Wigglesworthia glossinidia endosymbiont of Glossina morsitans morsitans (Yale colony): one gene and its partners. Each later gene encodes a partner of the first gene's protein in a complex. Links are inferred from orthologs where the notes say so. Each region holds a gene or a part of one and is shown on either strand. Other genes may lie near its edges.

What was found.
Region 2: secY (region 1) and secG share a complex: the UniProt entries of both Escherichia coli proteins name them as parts of the sec protein translocase complex. The link is inferred for Wigglesworthia glossinidia endosymbiont of Glossina morsitans morsitans (Yale colony) from one-to-one orthologs.
Region 3: the proteins of secY (region 1) and secA are in contact, whole or in part, in a crystal structure (PDB 3DIN), measured with the Thermotoga maritima proteins. The link is inferred for Wigglesworthia glossinidia endosymbiont of Glossina morsitans morsitans (Yale colony) from one-to-one orthologs. Residues at the interface, in WP_004081795.1 of Thermotoga maritima: Glu108, Gly109, Glu110, Glu111, Ala236, Glu237, Arg238, Arg239, Ile240, Thr241, Ile242, Gln243, Tyr244, Ala245, Arg246, Arg247, Val248, Thr249, Gly250, Arg251, Arg252, Val253, Tyr254, Gly256, Ala257, Ser258, Thr259, Tyr260, Leu261, Pro262; in WP_004082002.1 of Thermotoga maritima: Glu261, Ala262, Arg263, Lys300, Ala301, Arg302, Thr303, Ile304, Ile305, Leu323, Tyr324, Asp325, Pro326, Val329, Ser330, Tyr333, Ile336, Lys340, Phe345, Val349, Glu363, Phe364, Tyr374, Ser375, Gly376, Gly377, Glu393, Ile395, Thr482, Ser483.

Annotation. Positions count from the first base shown.
Region 1 is NC_016893.1:194,673-197,568, reverse strand. It holds secY (preprotein translocase subunit SecY), read left to right. Parts: upstream 1-742; coding sequence 743-2,050; downstream 2,051-2,896. Other genes in the region: rpsK (30S ribosomal protein S11), read left to right, coding at 2,654-2,896; rpsM (30S ribosomal protein S13), read left to right, coding at 2,280-2,636; rpmJ (50S ribosomal protein L36), read left to right, coding at 2,063-2,179; rplO (50S ribosomal protein L15), read left to right, coding at 274-708; rpmD (50S ribosomal protein L30), read left to right, coding at 92-271. UniProt on the Escherichia coli protein: The central subunit of the protein translocation channel SecYEG. Consists of two halves formed by TMs 1-5 and 6-10.
Region 2 is NC_016893.1:564,209-575,098, forward strand. The notes cover bases 8,080-10,890. They hold secG (preprotein translocase subunit SecG), read left to right. Parts: upstream 8,080-9,246; coding sequence 9,247-9,534; downstream 9,535-10,890. Other genes in these bases: glmM (phosphoglucosamine mutase), read left to right, coding at 8,080-9,197; nusA (transcription termination factor NusA), read left to right, coding at 9,998-10,890. In the rest of the region: recombinase RecA, read left to right, coding at 1-683; alaS (alanine--tRNA ligase), read left to right, coding at 722-3,337; transcription elongation factor GreA, read left to right, coding at 3,837-4,313; WIGMOR_RS02775 (RlmE family RNA methyltransferase), read left to right, coding at 4,433-5,044; ATP-dependent zinc metalloprotease FtsH, read left to right, coding at 5,088-7,007; folP (dihydropteroate synthase), read left to right, coding at 7,028-7,870; more of glmM, read left to right, coding at 7,857-8,079. UniProt on the Escherichia coli protein: Subunit of the protein translocation channel SecYEG. Overexpression of some hybrid proteins has been thought to jam the protein secretion apparatus resulting in cell death; while this may be true it also results in FtsH-mediated degradation of SecY.
Region 3 is NC_016893.1:603,771-610,342, reverse strand. The notes cover bases 1-3,085. They hold secA (preprotein translocase subunit SecA), read right to left. Parts: upstream 2,758-3,085; coding sequence 244-2,757; downstream 1-243. Other genes in these bases: WIGMOR_RS02945 (RNA polymerase sigma factor FliA), read left to right, coding at 1-236. Outside these bases: lpxC (UDP-3-O-acyl-N-acetylglucosamine deacetylase), read right to left, coding at 3,269-4,144; cell division protein FtsZ, read right to left, coding at 4,212-5,375; cell division protein FtsA, read right to left, coding at 5,433-6,572. UniProt on the Escherichia coli protein: Required for protein export, interacts with the SecYEG preprotein conducting channel.

The DNA of each region.
Region 1 (2,896 bases):
CTATTAATGCATTAAAAAGTATGAAATTTCCTAAATATATTGCTGAAAAACGCGGTAAATCTATTGAAGAAATATTAGGAAAAAATTTTCAATGACAAAATTTATCAAAATTACTCAAACTAAAAGCGTAATTAGTTGTTCAAAAAAACATAAATCTACTCTTATAGGAATCGGTTTGCGTCATATTGGACATACCGTAGAGAGAAAAAAATCTAAAAGATTGCTAGGAATGATACATTCCATTTCTTATTTGCTCAAAATAGAGGAATAAAAGTGTACTTAAATACTATTTCACCATCACCAAATTCCAAACGTGTTAAAAAACGTAAAGGCAGAGGAATTGGGTCAGGAACAGGAAAAACAGGAGGGCGCGGCCATAAAGGTCAAAAATCTCGATCTGGAGGTAAAGTGCGAAGAGGTTTTGAAGGGGGGCAAATGCCTTTATATAGACGTTTACCAAAATTTGGACATACGATATCTCGCAAATCACTTTTAATTAAAGAAGTACCCTTATCTCAATTAAAAAAAATTCAAGATACTATCATAGATCTGAAATTATTAAAAAAACGTAAAATTGTTAGTTTAAAAATTAAAAAAGCAAAACTAATTTTTTCTAGAAATTTTAATAAAAAAATAAAAGTAAAAAATTTATATGCAAGTAAAGGCGCTAAACGTGCAATTGAATTAGCGGGTGGGAAAATTGAATAATTTACTAAATTATAAAAAAAAATCTCAATTTAATATAAAAAAAAATAAAAATAATTTATTTGAGTTAAAAAATAGATTAATTTTTGTAATTTTTGCATTAATTATATTCCGTATTGGTTCATTTATTCCAATTCCAGGAATCGATACAAATATACTTTCAAATTTAATTGAACAACAAAAAGGCACAATTATTGAATTATTTAACATGTTTTCCGGTGGAGCATTAAGTCGTGCTTCAATTTTTGCCTTAGGTATCATGCCGCATATTTCAGCTTCAATTATTATACAATTGTTAACGATAATACATCCAAAATTATCTGAAATAAAAAAAGATGGAGAATTTGGAAGACGTAAAATTAATGAATATACAAGGTATAGTACATTGATATTAGCTATCATACAATCTATGAGCATTGCAATTGGACTACCAAATATGCCTGGTATGCAAGAATTAGTGATACAAAAAGGCTTAGAATTTTATATTACTACTATTACCAGTTTAGTATCTGGTACGATTTTTTTAATGTGGTTAGGCGAACAAATTACTTCACGTGGAATAGGAAATGGAATTTCGTTACTTATTTTTTCAGGCATTGTTGCTGGATTACCAATAGACATAATTCAATCTATTGAAAAAGCAAGACAAGGAGATTTAAAAATTTTAACTATTTTAGTATCTATGACATTAATTTTTATAATTACTTTTTTTGTTGTGTTCATTGAACGTGGACAACGTAAAATTACAGTGAATTATGCTATGCGACAAAAAGGAAGAAAAATTTACGCTGCACACATCACACATTTGCCATTAAAAATCAATATGTCAGGGGTAATACCAGCAATTTTTGCTTCTAGTTTAATCTTGTTTCCAGCTACTATAGCATCGTGGTTCGGAGGAGGAATTGGATGGTCTTGGTTAACATCTCTTGCAGCATATTTAGAACCAGGACATTTATCATATTCTATTATATATGCATGCGCTATTATATTTTTTTGTTTTTTTTATACTTCATTAGTTTTTAATTCAAAAGATACTGCAGATAATCTAAAAAAATCCGGAGCATTTATTTCCGGAATTCGTCCTGGCGTTAAAACAGCACAATATATTAATAAAATTATGATGCGTCTCACTTTAATAGGATCTACTTATATAACATTAATTTGTTTAATGCCAGAATTTTTTAGAGTATTTGTACAGGCTCCATTTCATTTCGGAGGAACATCATTACTAATAGTAGTAGTTGTTATTATAGAATTTATGACACAAGTACAAACTTTAATTATGTCTAGCCAATATAGTTCAGTATTAAAAAAAGCAAATCTTAAAAATTTTACTAAATGATCTGAGGATTTTATGAAAGTACGCGCTTCTGTAAAAAAGTTTTGTCGTAATTGTAAAATTGTTAAACGTAAAAGAGTAGTTCGAGTATTATGCATATCTGACGCAAAACATAAACAGCGTCAAGGATAAATTTATGAATAAATTTTATAGATTAAAAGATTAATTTTTAGTACAATTAAAACTCGTCTATAAATTTAATTTTTAACCATTCAAGTATAGGAATACAGTATTGGTACGTATAGCAGGAATAAACATTCCAGAAAAACAACAAATAGTAATTGCGTTAAAAAATATTTACGGAATAGGAAATATTCTTTCGAAAAAAATATGCAAAAAAACAGGAATAAAATTAAACACAAAAGTAAATTCTTTAAGTAATTTAGAATTAGAATCAATTCGTACAGAAATATCAAAACTTAAAATCGAAGGAGATTTACGTAGAGAAGTTACTTTAAATATAAAAAGACTGATAGATCTCGGAACTTATCGAGGATTAAGGCATAAAAAAAATCTTCCAGTACGTGGTCAGCGAACGAAAACTAATGCACGTACCAGAAAAGGACCTAGAAAAGCAATTAAAAAATAATTCGGAATTATAAAAAAATGTCTAAACAAATAAGCGCTAAATTTGCAAAAAAAAAGAACAAAAAACAAATTTTAGACGGAATAGCGCATATTCATGCATCTTTTAACAATACAATTGTCACAATTACTGATCGACAAGGAAATACATTAGGATGGGCTACATCTGGAGGATCTGGATTTCGTGGATCTAGAAAATCTACACCATTTGCCGCACAAGTTGCCGCAGAAAAATGTTCTGAAATAGCAAAAGAATATGGCATA
Region 2 (10,890 bases), 380 kb from region 1 along the record:
CATTAGGTGTAGATATTAATAATCTTTTATGTTCTCAACCAGATACAGGAGAACAAGCATTAGAAATTTGTGATGTTTTAACTAAATCAGGTGCAGTTGACTTAATTATAGTAGATTCTGTTGCAGCTTTAACTCCAAAAGCTGAAATAGATGGCGAAATAGGTGATTTACATATAGGTTTAGCAGCAAGAATGATGAGTCAAGCTATGCGTAAGCTTGCAAGAAATTTAAAAAATGCCAATACTTTATTAATTTTTATTAATCAAATTCGTTTAAAAATTGGAGTGATTTTTGGAAATCCAGAAGTTACAACAGGTGGTAACGCTCTTAAATTTTATGCTTCAATAAGATTAGATATTCGACGTATTGGTTCTATTAAAGATGGAGATCATGTCATAGGAAGTGATACACGCGTAAAGGTAGTAAAAAACAAAATTGCTGTGCCTTTCAAACAAGCAGAATTTCAAATTTTATATGGACGTGGAATTAATACTGAAGGAGAAATTTTAAATTTAGGCGTGACATATAATATAATTGAAAAATTAGGATCTTGGTATAGTTATAATAAAACAAAAATTGGCCAAGGAAAAAATAATGTATATAAATTTTTTAAATTGAATAAAAATATTTCAAAAGAAATAAAAAAAGCAATAAAAGAAAAAAGCATAAAAATAAATAATTAAAGCGTAATTAAAAAAAAGCGAACTAAAATGTGTAAAAAATGAAAAATACTCCTGAAATTCGTAAAATTTTTTTAAATTTTTTTTCTAAAAAAAATCATAAAATTCTTGATAGCAGTAGTTTAATCGCAGAGGATGATAAAACTTTATTATTTACTAACTCTGGAATGCATCAATTTAAAAATATTTTTCTCGGTTTAGAAAAAATACAACATCCATGTATTGCTACAGCACAACGTTGCATGCGAGCGGGTGGAAAACATAATGATTTAGATGTAGTTGGAAAAACTGGAATTCATCATACTTTTTTTGAAATGTTAGGTAATTTTAGTTTTGGTGCATATTCAAAAGTAGAAGCGATTCAATTTGCATGGGAACTACTTACTGACAAAAAGTGGTTTAATCTACCAAAAGAAAAATTGTTAGTAACAGTATATTATAAAGACATAATTTCTTATGATATTTGGATTAATAAAACAAACATTAATCCTAATCATGTTATATTTATCAAAGATAAAAACAACAAACCGTATCATTCAGATAATTTTTGGACTATGGGAGATTTTGGGCCTTGCGGTCCATGTTCAGAAATTTTTTATTGTTTTAACAAAATTTATACAGTAAACGATACATTTTTAAAAAATCATTGTATTGAAATCTGGAATTTAGTATTTATGCAATTTAACTTGCAAGTTAACGGAGAATTATCGAAATTGCCTAAATTTGCTATTGATACAGGAATGGGATTAGAACGCATTTCTTCTGTATTGCAAAAAGTAAATTCCAACTATGATATAGATTTATTTCAAAAAATTATTAAATCAATCTTTACAATTATTAAAATTAAGAATTTAGATTTAATATCTTACAGGATTATTGCAGATCATATTCGTGCTACTGTATTTTTAATTTATGATAATGTTTTGCCATCAAATTCCGGTAGAGGATACGTGTTAAGAAAAATTATGCGTCGCGCTATTTTACATGGAAATATGAATTTAAAAGAAAATTATTTTTTTTATAAACTTGTTATTCCAGTAATACAAATTATGTCTTACATAGATATAAAATTGAAAGAGAAACAAAATTATATTAAAAAAATTGTCAAATCAGAAGAAAAGCTTTTTTTATGTTCTGTAAAAACAGGTATGCAATTTCTTAATCAAGAGCTTATTAAAATTCAAAATAATACTTTATCAGGAAAAATTATTTTTAAAATATATGATACTTATGGAATTCCTTTAAATTTAATACAAGATATTTGTCGAAAAAAAAATATTTTTTTTGATCAATCCGGATTTAGCATTGCTATGCAGATACAAAAAAATAGATCACAAAAAAGTAGTTATTTTAAAAATATTAAACATTACATATCAAATAATAATGAAACTGTTTTTTGTGGTTATTCTGATATAATTTGTACGACAAAAATTATCGCAATATATAATGAAAAAACATGCATAAAACAAATACAAGCTGATCAAGAAGGGATAATTATTTTAGATAAAACTCCATTTTACGCTGAATCTGGAGGACAAATTGGAGATTCTGGATTGTTGAAATCTTCTAATGGTACATTTAACGTAATAGATACAAAAAAAAATGGAAATGTCTTTATACATATTGGAAAAATGATATATGGTAAATTTGATATTGGAGACATAGTTGCTGCATCAATTGATCAAGAAAAAAGATTATCTATTACTTTAAATCATTCTGCCATACATTTACTACATACTACTTTACATCGTATTTTAGGCAATACTGCTATGCAAAGAGGATCTTTAGTTAAAGAAAATTATTTAAGTTTAGATTTTACCTACTACGAAAAAATGAACACAGAAAAAATACATAATATTGAAGATATGGTAAACGTACAAATTCGTAAAAATTTAACAATTCGTATAAATCACATGTCATTAAATGATGCATTAAAAATAGGCGCAATTGCTTTATTTAAAAAAAATTATTGTTCTCAGGTACGTGTCATAAAAATAGGTAATTTTTCAAATGAATTATGCGGAGGCACTCATGTTCAAAAAACAGGTGAAATTGGCTGTTTTATCATTGTTTCTGAAAAAAAAATTGCTTCAGGAGTACATCGTATTAAAGCTGTAACAGGAAAATATGCTATACAGTTTTTACAAAAAAAATTTGATCTTTTGAACTCAATTCAAGAATTAATGCAAAGTGATGCTTCAAATTTATTTGAAAAAATCAAACAAATGCAAAATAATCTGAAATCTCAAAGAAAAAAAATTTTTGAGTTTAATAATATAAAAATTAAAAATTGTATACTTGATATTCGTAAAAATATTAAAGTTGTTAACGAAACAAAAATTATTATTGATTTTATCAAAATTTCTTTGGATGCATCTATGTTGCGTTTAATTTTGAATAAATTGAAAGAAAATTTGAAAAATAGTATTATTGTTTTAGCTATTATAAATAAAAATCAAGTAAAAATCGCAGTAAGTGTCGCTAAAGAAACATCTAGAAATATACAAGCAAGTGATATTATAGATTATTTTAAAAAATTCAATACTATAAAAGGCGGCGGAAACGCATATTTTGCTGAAGCAAGCGGAATTTTAAATCCAATAGATTTACAATCTACATTTAAAAAAATATTTGTGATATTATCAAAAAAACTTTAGTATTTAATAGATAAAACATAATTTATTATTAATTTCAATGGTGAGGTGGCCGAGAGGTTGAAGGCGCTCCCCTGCTAAGGGAGTATATAATAAAACTATATCGAGGGTTCGAATCCCTCTCTCACCGATTTTTTGCATCCGTAGCTCAGTTGGATAGAGCACTCGGCTACGAACCGAGAGGTCAGGGGTTCAAATCCTCTCGGATGCATTATAAAATTAGTGTTATAGTTTGAATTATAAAAATTCATTTACACATATTGCTAAATTTTTAAAAAATTTTATTTCTTAAAAATTCATGATTATACATATTAAAAATAAATCATATAAAATTAAATAATTTATGTCATATCATATAAATCATAAAATTTTTCAAATTTAATTTAATAAAATTATTTTATATATTAATTAATAACAAAATTAAAATATATTAACATAATCAAACTAATTAGTGATATTAATATATATACAGTTAATTTTTAAATTTTTAAGAGATATAACTATGAATCATATTCCAATGACTTTAAATGGAGCAAAAAAATTACGCGAAGAATTAAAATATTTAAAACAAATACGACGTCCAGAGATAATTAAAGCTATTGCAGAAGCGCGACAATATGGAGATTTAAAAGAAAATGCAGAATATCATTCAGCAAAAGAGCAACAATATTTTTGTGAAGGAAGAATTCAAGAAATTGAAGCTAAATTAATTAATTCAAATATCATTGATATTAAAAAAATTCCCGTACAAGATCGTGTAGTTTTCGGAGTAACTATCAGTATAAAAAACTTGCATACTTCTGAAAAAAAAACGTATAAAATAGTCGGCGATGATGAAGCTGATTTTAAATATAACTTAATTTCTGTAAATTCACCTTTAGCACGTAGTTTAATTGGAAAAAAAACTCTAGATATCGTGGATGTATATACTCCTCGAGGAATAACAACGTACAAAATATTGGATATAAAATATTTATAAGTTAGCCTTTTAATTATTTTATGATAATGATAAAATTAAAATAAATTAAATCGTTTTATTATAGTAAGATAACTTTTCAATAAACTTAATTTATTTTTTTTAAATAGGAAATATACAGTATGTATTATACGTGTTCTAATACATGGTTATCACGACATTTTTCAGATAAATTTGTTAAAGAATCTAAGCGTTTTGGATATAGATCTCGTGCTTGGTTTAAGTTAGACGAAATGCAAAAAGCAAATAATATAATTACCTCTGGCATGACCGTTTTAGATCTAGGATCTTCTCCCGGAGGATGGTCCCAATACGCGTCTCAAAAAGTTAACAATTTGGGTCATGTAATTTCTTGCGATATTAAACCTATGCTTGAAGTATCAAAAGTATCATTTATTTTAGGTGACGCATTTAAAAAAGATGTTTTAAAAAAAATTTGCAAAATAAAAAATAAAGTAGATGTCATTTTATGCGATATTGCTCCTAACATTACCGGAATAACAGAGATTGATCATCCAAAATGTATAAGCATAAATTATAAGGCGCTAAATTTATGCAAGTATATATTACTAAAAAATGGAAAATTTATTATTAAAAGTTTTAATGGATCAGAATTTAAAAGATATTATACAGCAATAAAAAAATTATTCAAAAAAACAAAAATTTTTAAACCAGTTGCTTCTCGATTAAATTCTCAGGAAATATATATTATAGCAATTGGTTATAAAGTATAATATTTTTTAAATATCATTAAATAAATTAAATGAGGTTACTTTCTTGAGCGACATGGCTAAAAACTTAATTCTTTGGCTAATTATCGCAGTTGTTTTAATGTCTGTTTTTCAAAGTTTCGGGCCAAGTGATTCTAATAGACGTAAAGTAGATTATTCAACTTTTATGCTAGAATTAAATCAAGAGCAAATTAAAGAAACTCGTATCAATGGTCGAGAAGTTGTGGTTTTTAAAAAAGATGGTAGTAGATATACAACTTATATTCCAATTAATGATTCTAAATTATTAGATATTCTCTTATCAAAAAATGTAAAAATAATCGGAGAACCCCCAGAAGAACCAAGTTTACTAACTTCTATTTTTATTTCCTGGTTTCCTATGTTGTTATTAATCGGAGTATGGATATTTTTTATGCGTCAAATGCAAGGAGGCGGTGGAAAAGGAGCAATGTCTTTTGGAAAAAGCAAAGCGCGCATGTTAACAGAAGATCAAATTAAAACAACATTTCTAGATGTTGCTGGTTGTGATGAAGCAAAAGAAGAAGTAAGCGAATTAGTGGATTATTTAAAAGAACCAAAACGATTTCAAAAATTAGGTGGCAAAATTCCTAAAGGTATACTTATGATCGGTCCTCCTGGAACAGGTAAAACATTGTTAGCCAAAGCTATTGCAGGAGAAGCTAAAGTACCATTTTTCACAATTTCAGGATCTGATTTTGTAGAAATGTTTGTAGGAGTTGGCGCTTCTAGAGTAAGAGATATGTTTGAACAAGCCAAGAAAACTGCACCATGTATTATATTTATTGATGAAATTGATGCAGTAGGACGTCAAAGAGGTGCCGGATTAGGAGGAGGACATGACGAACGTGAGCAAACATTAAATCAAATGTTAGTAGAAATGGATGGTTTTGAAGGAAATGAAAGCATTATCGTAATTGCTGCTACTAACAGACCAGATGTTTTAGATCCAGCATTATTAAGACCAGGAAGATTCGACAGACAAGTTATCGTAGGATTACCCGATGTACGCGGAAGAGAGCAAATATTAAAAGTACATATGAAACAGGTTCCTGTTGCTTCTGATGTAGATTCTGCAATTATTGCACGCGGTACTCCTGGATTTTCGGGAGCAGATTTGGCAAATTTAGTAAATGAAGCAGCTTTATTTGCAGCAAGAAAAAATAATATACATGTATCAATGACAGAATTTGAAAAAGCAAAAGATAAAATTATGATGGGCACTGAAAGAAGATCCATGGTAATGACAGAAATACAGAAAGAAGCTACTGCATATCACGAAGCAGGACATGCGATTGTTGGTCGTCTAGTACCAGCACATGATCCAGTACATAAAGTCACTATTATTCCTAGAGGACGCGCTCTAGGAATTACTTTCTTTCTACCTAAAGGCGATATAATTAGTACTAGTAGACAAAAATTAGAAAGTCAAATTTCTACTTTATATGGCGGGAGACTTGCAGAAGAAATTATTTATGGAATTTCTCAAGTTTCTACTGGAGCATCTAATGATATTAAAGTAGCCACATCTATTGCACGCAATATGATTACACAGTGGGGTTTTTCTGATAAACTTGGTCCATTGCTATATGCAGAAGAAGAAGGAGAAATATTTCTAGGTCGATCAGTTGTAAAATCTAAACATATTTCTGATAAAACAGCGTGTATTATTGATCAAGAAATTAGAGCTTTGATTGAGAAAAATTACTTAAGAGCTCGTAAATTAATTCTAGAAAATATTGATATTTTACATGCTATGAAAGACGCTTTAATGCAATATGAAACTATCCACGCTTATCAAATTGATGATTTAATGAATCGAAAACCAGTGCGTCCACCATCTGATTGTACTGAAACAAAAACAAAAACTCATAGTGCAACAAATCGATTAGCAAATCAAAATCAAGCAAACATTATCAATAAAAGTGTTTTCAATCAAATTCAATAAAATTAACATCATTAAAGCTTATGCTTACAAAACTAAAGAATATATTATCAAAACCGTGCATCATGGGAATTTTAAATGTCACACCGGATTCGTTTTCTGATGGTGGACAGTTTACTTGCATAAACAAAGCGATTAATCACGTTCGTTTTATGATAGACTCGGGTGCTAAAATTATCGATGTTGGAGGAGAATCTAGTCGTCCAGGAGCAAAAAGGGTTAGCGAACTTGAAGAATCAGAACGAGTTATTCCAATAATAGAATATATTTTAAAAAAATTTAATGTGTTTGTTTCAGTAAATACATCGCATTTTTCTATTATGCAAGAATGTATAAAACTTGGTGTACATATAATAAATGATATTAGATCATTTTCTGAATGCAATTCGTTACATGATATTATTGATAGCGATGTTATGCTGTGCTTGATGCACATGAAAGGAAATCCAGAAAATATGCAAAAATTTCCACAGTATAAATGTATAAAATCAGAAATAAAAGAATTTTTTACAAAAAAAATTTCTTTTTTTATTAATCAAGGAATAAAAAAAAATCGTATAATCATTGACCCCGGTTTTGGTTTCGGAAAAAATATGGAACATAATTATCATTTATTAGCAAATCTAAAAATTTTTTTAGAATTTCAAGTTCCTATACTTGTAGGATTTTCAAGAAAAGTAATGACAGATATAAACAAAAAATATTTGCCAAATAAACGAATTATCGGAAGTATTGTATGTGCAATTCTTGCATGTATTGAAGGTGCATCTATTATTAGAGTACACGATGTCCAAGAAACTGTTGATGCACTAAGTATTTTCAATGCATTTATTTCAGAAAAAAATTTATTGCATGGTACATCGTAAATATTTTGGCACAGATGGAATACGAGGTAAATTTGGAAATAATCCAATTACTGCAGAATTTTTTATTCAGTTAGGAATAGCTGCAGGCAATGTGTTGTGTAAGCATTCCACTTCTTGTATAGTCGTAATTGGAAACGATACCAGAGAATCTGGACCGATATTAAAATCCGCATTAGCGGCAGGTCTTTCATGCTCAGGTATTTCATCACTTTTAATTGGAACTATACCAACTCCAGGTGTTTCTTATCTGACGAAATTTTTTCAAGCAGAAGCGGGGATTTCTATTTCTGCTTCGCACAATCCATTTAATGATAATGGAGTAAAATTTTTTTCTAGATCTGGAAAAAAATTATCTAAAATTGTAGAAAATAAAATTGAAAAAGAATTATTAAAATTATCATGTAATCAAAATAATTTATTATGTAAACAAAAATATCAGCAAACAAATGGAATTCAGCAGTACTTAAAATTCTGCGAATCTACTATTCCAAATAATTTAAATTTAACAGGATTAAATATTGTTGTAGATTGCGCTCATGGTGCCACATATCAAATTGCACCAAATTTATTAAGAAAATTAGGCGCCAATGTTATTGCTATCAGTTGTAAACCAAATGGGATTAATATTAATCATGAATGTGGTACAACGAATATTTTCCCATTAAGATATAGAGTATTAAAAGAAAAAGCAGATTTAGGTATTGCTTATGATGGAGACGGAGATCGTTTGATTATGATAGATCATCTCGGTAACATCGTAGATGGAGATCAAATTTTATATATTCTTGTGCGAGATAAAATAAAAAATAAAAAATTTCACGGAGGAGTAGTTGGTACATTAATGAGCAATATGGGTTTAGAAATTGCTTTAAAACGTTTAGGAGTGCCATTTTTAAGATCGCATATCGGAGATAGATATATTTTAAAAACGTTAGAAGAAAACGGATGGACGATAGGTGCCGAAAATTCTGGACATATAATTTTGTTGGAGCATTCTTCTGCTGGAGATGCAATTGTAGCAGGGTTGCAAATACTTTCTATTATTGTACATAATAAAACTACATTAAAAAATCTTTGCAAAGGAATTCAATTATTACCTCAAATTTTAATTAATGTACAATTAAACAAACAATCTAATCCATTAAAATCTCATGCTGTAAAACGTGTTAGTGCAGTAGCAAGAGAAACTTTAGCAGGTAATGGACGTATTTTATTAAGAAAATCTGGTACAGAACCTTTAGTTAGAATCATGGTGGAAGGCACAGAAGCTACTAAGGTAATTAAGCTAGCATATCATATTGCAACAATTGTAAAATCGGAGAGATAAATTTGATTTTTAAATTTTATGTTAATTTATATTTTTATAAAGGTAAAATATGCATATTTTTATATTAATTATTTTTTTATTAATTTCTATTGGATTAGTTTTTTTGATTATTATTCAAGATAGTAAATCTTACGATTTACATTCTACATATAATCCATTTTCTAGTAGTATTTTTGGTCAATCAACTTCTACAAATAAAATTACAAAAATAACAGCTTTTTTAGCAGCATTATTTTTCATTTTTAGTTTAATATTAGGTAGTTTAAACAGTCACATATCTCATCATGATAATAAATGGGAGCGTTTACTAACTGATTCAGATAAACAATTAAAATAAGCTCATTATTTACAAAACTTTTAAATGAATAAAAAAATATTGAAATATTTCTTGCCGAGATGGTGAAACCGGTAGACACGTTACTTCGAGGGAGTAATGCCTATAGGCATGCGGGTTCAAATCCCGCTCTCGGCATGATTTTAGCTAAAATCATCTTGATTTTTTATAAGTTTTAATTTATATTTACTAATGCGGGGTGGAGCAGCATGGTAGCTCGTCGGGCTCATAACCCGAAGGTCGTTGGTTCAAATCCAACTCCCGCAACCAACAAATAAACGTTAAAAAACTTAATCAAATTTTACTTTTGCCACTAGATCAGTCTTATTTTTTAAATTGAAAATATACATTTTTTGAATGATACAATCAGAAATTCAATAATTTATTCTTTTTTACTTAAAATTAACGATGTTTAATTTTTCAGAAAATATGCTTTAAAGATTTAAATAATTAATAGGCGATTTAAATGAATAAAGAAATTTTAGCTGTCGTTGAAGCTGTGTCTAATGAAAAAGAACTGCCAAGAGAAAAAATTTTTGAAGCGTTAGAAATCGCATTAGCAGCTGCTACAAAAAAAAAATATGATCAAGATATCGACGTAAGAGTTAGTGTTGATAGAAAATCAGGTAAATTTGAAACATTTCGTAGATGGATGATTGTAGACGAAGTTACACAACCTACACGAGAAATAACGTTAGAAGCTGCAAAAATTGATAATCCCACAGCAAAAAAATTTGAATACATTGAAGATAAAGTAAAATCAATTTTTTTTGATAGAATTACTACACAAACTGCAAAACAAGTAATTGTTCAAAAAGTTCGTGAAGCAGAACGAGCAATGATAGTCAATAAATTTCGTGCACACGAAGGCGAAATAATTACTGGAATAGTAAAAAAACTAAATCGAGATAGCATCGGGTTAGATCTTGGTAGTCATGCAGAAGCAATAATTAGTCGAGAAGAAATGTTACCACGAGAACATTTTAGATTAGGAGATCGAGTAAAAGGAGTACTATATTTAATTAAACCTGAATCTAGAGGAGCACAACTTTTTATAAGTAGAACTAAAAAAGAAATGTTAATAGAATTATTCAGGATAGAAGTTCCAGAAATTGGAGAAGAAATTATTAATGTTAAAGCTGCAGCAAGAGATCCAGGATTAAGATCTAAAATAGCAGTTTATACTAATGATAAACGTATTGATCCTATTGGTGCGTGCGTTGGAATGCGTGGAGCTAGAGTACAAGCAGTATCTAGAGAATTAGGCGGAGAACGAATAGATATAATTTTATGGGATAATAATCCGGCGCAGTTCGTTATTAACGCAATGGCTCCAGCCGAAGTAACTTCAATAATAGT
Region 3 (6,572 bases), 410 kb from region 1 along the record:
TTGAAGACACTAAAGATCCATGTCAATTATTGTTAATAAATACTCTAAAAATGAAAATTATTCAAGAAATTCGTAATTTGCCTAAACGCGAACAAGTCTTATTGAATCTATATTATCAACAAGAATTAAATTTAAAAGAAATCGGTTTAGTATTAGGAGTTGGAGAATCACGTGTCAGTCAGTTGCATAGTTTAGCTATAAAAAGATTGCGTGCTCGTTTAAAAGATAACATTTAAAAAAATTTTACTTGCATTTGCTTATTTTAAATTGAAATGAATTTATTTTGATTGTACTTAATGTTTTAATTACTTCATGTTTTAATGTATATAGCATGTTTTCGAACATAGTAAACGATTCTCTTTTATATTCTTGTTTTGGATCTTTTTGTGCATATCCTCTTAAGTGTATCCCTTGTCTTAAATAATCTATAGATGCTAAATGTTCTCTCCAAAGAGTATCTAAAGTTTTTAGCATAATATTTTTTTCAAAATTTCTTAAAGTTTTATAACCAATTTTTTGTTCTTTTTTTTGATAATTTTTTAGCATTTCTTCCAAAGTACGCTGATATATTACATGAATATTATTTTGTAATACTTCAATTGATAAATAAACATCAAAGTTTTCTTTTATTTTTTTTTGCAAATCTTTTATTTTTAATGATACATGGGATTCTTGCGTAGTATACTGTTTGAAAAAATATTTTAATACATCTTTACGTATATTATGAATTATTTCTTGAACATTTTCAGAATACAAAATTTCGTTTCTTTGATGATAGATAGCTTTTCTCTGCTCATTAGCAACATCATCATAATCTAATAATTGTTTTCTCATATCAAAATTACGATTTTCTACTTTGCTTTGTGCATTAGAAATAGCTTTTGTAATCCATTTATGCTCAATTGCTTCACCGGAACGCATACCTAATTTTTGCATAGTCTGTATAATACGATTTGAAGAAAAAATTCTCATTAAATTATCTTCCATAGATACATAAAATCTCGACGAACCAGGATCTCCTTGACGACCCGATCTACCTCTTAATTGATTGTCAATACGACGTGACTCGTGACGTTCGGTACCAATAATATGTAAACCGCCTAATTTGATGACTGTTTGATTTCTAACTTTCCAGGCTTCTTTAATTTCTTTAACTTTTGTTCTATTTAAATTTTTTTTATATTTTATAAGTTCAGATTTCCAATTTCCTCCAAGGATAATATCCGTGCCTCTTCCTGCCATATTTGTAGCTATCGTAATAGCTTGAGGATATCCTGCTTGAGAAATAATTTCTGCTTCCAATTCATGGAATTTTGCATTAAGCACTTTATGTTTAATTCCTATTGATCTTAATATTTTTGAAATTTTTTCAGATTTTTCAATAGAAATTGTGCCAACTAAAACGGGAATTTTTTTTAAATAACAATCTTGTATATTTTTTACAATTGCAGATAATTTTTCTTTTTCTGTCATATATACTAAATCGGACAAATCTTGACGAATAATAGGTCGATTTGTAGGAATGACAATAGTATCTAATTTATAAATTGCTTTAAATTCTTCAGCTTCAGTATATGCAGTACCTGTCATTCCAGATAATTTTTCATATAATCTAAAATAATTTTGAAATGTAATTGATGCTAAAGTTTGATTTTCATTATGCACTGGTACATTTTCCTTAGCTTCTATTGCTTGATGTAATCCATCAGACCATCTACGACCAGGCATTGTACGTCCAGTATGTTCATCAACAATAATAACTGTATTATTTTTTATGATATAATCTACATTTTTAAAAAATAATGTATGCGCTCTTAATGCAGAAAGCACATGATGCATAAGTGTAATATTACTAGAAGAATATAAAGAATCTTCTTTATTAATTAATTTATGTTTAATTAATAATTTTTCGATTAATATCAAGCCTCTTTCTGTTAAATTAACTTGACGAGATTTCTCGTCTATTGAAAAATGCCCTTGACCTTGAAAGGTATCAGAATCTTCTTGATCCTGCTTAATTAAATTGGGAATTAATTGATTAATCTTTAAGTAAATTTCTGAACTATTGTTAGTAGGGCCTGAAATAATTAATGGAGTACGAGATTCATCAATAAGAATCGAATCAACTTCGTCGATTAATGCAAAATATAGTTTACGTTGTACTTTTTCATTTATATCAAAAATCATGTTATCTCTTAAATAATCGAACCCATATTCATTATTTGTACCATAAGTAATATCTGATAAGTAGGCATGACGCTTTTCTGAAATAGTTAAACCAGATAGATTTACACCAACAGTTAATCCTAAAAATTCAAATAAAGGTTGATTATTACTTGCATCTCTTTTTGCTAAATAATCATTTACAGTAACTATATGTACACCATGCCCTAATAAAGCATTTAAATAAGCTGGTAAAACTGAAGTAATAGTTTTACCTTCTCCGGTACTCATTTCAGCAATACAACAGCGATTTAATACTATCCCGCCCATTAATTGAACGTCAAAATGTCGCATATTAAATAATCTTTTGCTGACTTCTCTCACAGTTGCAAATGCTTCTGGTAATAGAACATCTAAACTACAACCATCTGAAATACGATTTTTAAATTCTATAGTCTTATTAGATAGTTGTTGATCAGTAAGAATTTCCATGTGAGGTTCGAATCGATTGATTATTAAAACGAGCTTTTGAATTTCTTTTAAAGCTCGATCATTAGTATTTCCAAGAATTTTATTAAAAAATTTTCTGAACATATCTCTGCATAGAATTTTATGAAAATTTATTTTATTTAAAAATTACTATTGTTAAATGATAATGTATATTTGAATATAATATTTAAATAAATTTATCTGATTTTTTTTACGATTAAATTAATATTTAAAATATTTTGAATGATTATGTAATAATTTTTATTTGTTACTGAAATAATAATTTTAATTTTGACTAAAAAATTTAATTTATTAATTAAAAATTATTTTATATTAAAAATATTTTAAAAAAAATATATTTTATACTAATTAAAATTTTTTAAAATATTAACAATTACTCTTATTTAAGATAATTAATAAATAAAAAAATTAAAATATATTAAATAATACATACTACTTAATAAAATACGATATATTTTATATTTTAATATTTTAAAAATTTTATTTGAAATAAATATTTTATGTGTAAAAAAAATATTTAAAATATTTTATATTTATTTTTAATAATTATAAATTACATTTACTTAAAAAGTAACTGAATTTTATTTTTAATAATTTATGAATTTTTTTTCAATTTTTTTAATCCCCAGGTGTTTTTATTTTTTAAAATTTTTTTAAGTAATAAATAATTCATTGTATGACCTGGTTTAAAAGCTCTAAAAGCTCCTAAAATATTATAACCTGGTATAAAAAAATCTCCTATTATATCAAGTATTTTATGACGTACAAATTCATTATCAAATCGTAGTCCATGATGATTTAAAATATTTTTTTCGCCTATAACAATCGCACAATTATAACTGCATCCTAAAGCTAATTTTTGAGATCTTAGAATGTCTATATCTTTTAAAAATCCAAAAGTTCTAGCGCGACTAATTTTCTCAATAAAAGATTTAATAGAAAAAGTAAAAAAGTAATTTTGTAATGTTGCAGATATTACTGGATGATTAAAATCAATAGTGACATCTAAAGTAAATTGATTATGTGGAACAACCTCGATCCATTTATCTTCTTTTTCAACACGTACTAATTTTTTTATATATATAAATTTTTTTTCATATGCTAATTTTTTAACTCCAGCACGTAATATTAAATTTACAAAAGGCCATGCACTGCCATCCATAATAGGAATTTCGGAACCTGTTAATTCAATAACAATGTTGTCAATCCATAATCCTGATAAAGCAGCACTTAAATGTTCGATAGTAGAGATTTTTATTCCATTTTTATCTTCTAAAGACGTACAAAATTTGGTATTTTTAATCATATCAATATGAGAAACTAATTCTACCGGAGGTACTAAATCAATACGTCGATAGATAATTCCAGTATTTTCTGGAGCAGGAAGAAGTGTTAACGTAATCATTTTTCCTGAATGAAGCCCTATCCCTGTACACTGTATAGACTTTTTTAAAGTATTTTGTTTAATCATATATTGCTTTACTTATACTAACATAGTAATAGAGAGCAGTTTTGCTTGTTTCGTTCTTTAATAAAAATTAATCTGCTTGTTTACGTAAAAAAGCCGGAATATCTAAGTAATCAGATTGAAGATTATCTTCTATTATTTTTTTGTTATTTAACAACTTTTTATGTATAAGAGTTTTGTTATCTAGAGATGATCCTTGTGCAGGGTAATTGTAGGTAAAATGATCGATATTTTTTTTATTAACGTCTACGTTTTTAACTAACTTTATTTCAGGTCTTTTATCCATCCCAATTCCAGTTGCTACAACAGTAACACGTAATTCTTCATTCATATTAGGATCTAACGATGTTCCAATTACTACTGTAGCATTATCTGAAGCAAAAGAACGTACTGTATTTCCAACAGATTCAAATTCATCTAAACGTAAATCAAATCCTGCAGTAATATTTACTAGGACTCCACGTGCTCCAGAAAGATCGATATCTTCTAACAAAGGACTAGAAATTGCCATTTCAGATGATTCTTCTGATCTATTTTCGCCTTTAGAAGTACCTGAACCCATCATAGCATACCCCATTTCTGACATAACTGTTTTTACATCGGCAAAATCTACATTAATTAATCCCGGACGTGTAATTAATTCTGCAATTCCTTGAACTGCATTTTTTAATACATCATTTGCTGCACTAAATGCATCTAACAATGAAATTCCGCGACCTAATACTTTCAATAATTTATCATTTGGAATAATTATTAAAGAATCTACACTTTTCGAAAGTAAATCAATACCTTGTTCTGCGAACAACATACGTTTTTTACCTTCGAAGTGAAATGGTTTTGTAACTACTGCTACGGTTAAAATTCCGAGATCTTTAGCAATTTCCGCAATTACTGGAGCGGCACCTGTACCGGTACCTCCACCCATACCCGAAGCAATAAATACCATGTCGGCGCCTTCTAACATGGCACGAAGCGCATCTTTATCTTCTTCTGCAGAATTTCTCCCTATTTCTGGATTTGCACCAGCTCCTAAACCTTTTGTAATACTATTGCCAATTTGAATTGTTTGATTGACTTCAGTTTTTTTTAATGCTTGAGCGTCAGTATTAACTGCAAAAAAATCGACGCCTTCGATACATTCGCGTACCATATGTTCAACTGCATTTCCTCCACCACCTCCAATTCCAACTACTTTAATGACTGCATCACTAGTTAATTCCATTGGTTCAAACATAATATATCTCCAAAACTAATCGCATCAAAAAAATTGATTTGACTTAATTTTCAAGTTTTAAAATTCTTTTTTAATCCAATTATTAAATTTTTTTATCCAATTTGCAAAAAAAGTATATTTTTCTGTTGTTTCAATATCTTTATTAAAAACGTATTCTTTACCATAATGTAATAAACCTACTACTGTTGAATGATATGGATGATTTACAGATTCAGTTAATCCTGAGATATTCTGAGGTCTTCCAATACGTACTTGCATACGAAATACTTGTTGTGCGCAATCGGATAATCCGTCGATTTGGGATGCACCTCCCGTTAACACTATACCTGCAGATAAATGGTGTTTAATTTTTTCAGAACGTAATTGTTTTTGCAAATTTAAAATTTCATCGCTAACTAAATGTAATAACTCTGTATATCTTGGTTCGATAACTTCTGCCAGAGTTTTTCTTTGTAAACTTCTTGTAGGTCTACCTCCTAAACTAGCAATTTCTACGGTTTCTTCTTTATTGACTAATGATTTTAAAGCACATCCGTAATGAATTTTAATTGATTCAGCTTCTAAAGGGGGTGTGCCAAAAGCATATGAAATATCTTTAGTAACTATGTTTCCGGCATATGGAATTACTTTTGTATAGCGTAACGCTCCGGCAGTGTAAATTGCAATATCCATGGTGCCTCCGCCCATATCTACTATGCATACCCCAAGTTCTTTTTCATCTTCGGTTAACACCGAACAACTAGATGCCAATCCAGAAAAAATTAATTGATCTATTTTTACTCCACATCTACGTGCAGCTTTAATCATATTTTTTGCCATATCGTTATGACACGTAATTAAATGAACACTAGCTTGCATTCGTACGCCTGCTAATCCAATTGGATTTTTGATACCTTCTTGATAATCGATAGTATAATCTTGTGGAATTACATGAAGAATACGATGTTCATTTTTTATTCGTACGGATTTTGCAGTATGTACAACATTTTCTATATCTTCTTGTGTCACTTCTTCTTCAGTAATCGGCACCATGCCAATTTCGTTTTGACATGAAATGTGTTTTCCTGAAAGAGCAAGATAAGCAGATTCGATATGACATTTCGCTGTCATTTCAGCTTGGTGAACTGCTTGTTGTACACATTGTACTACTGCTTCTAAATCATTTACTCCACCTTTATCAATTCCTTTAGAAGGAGA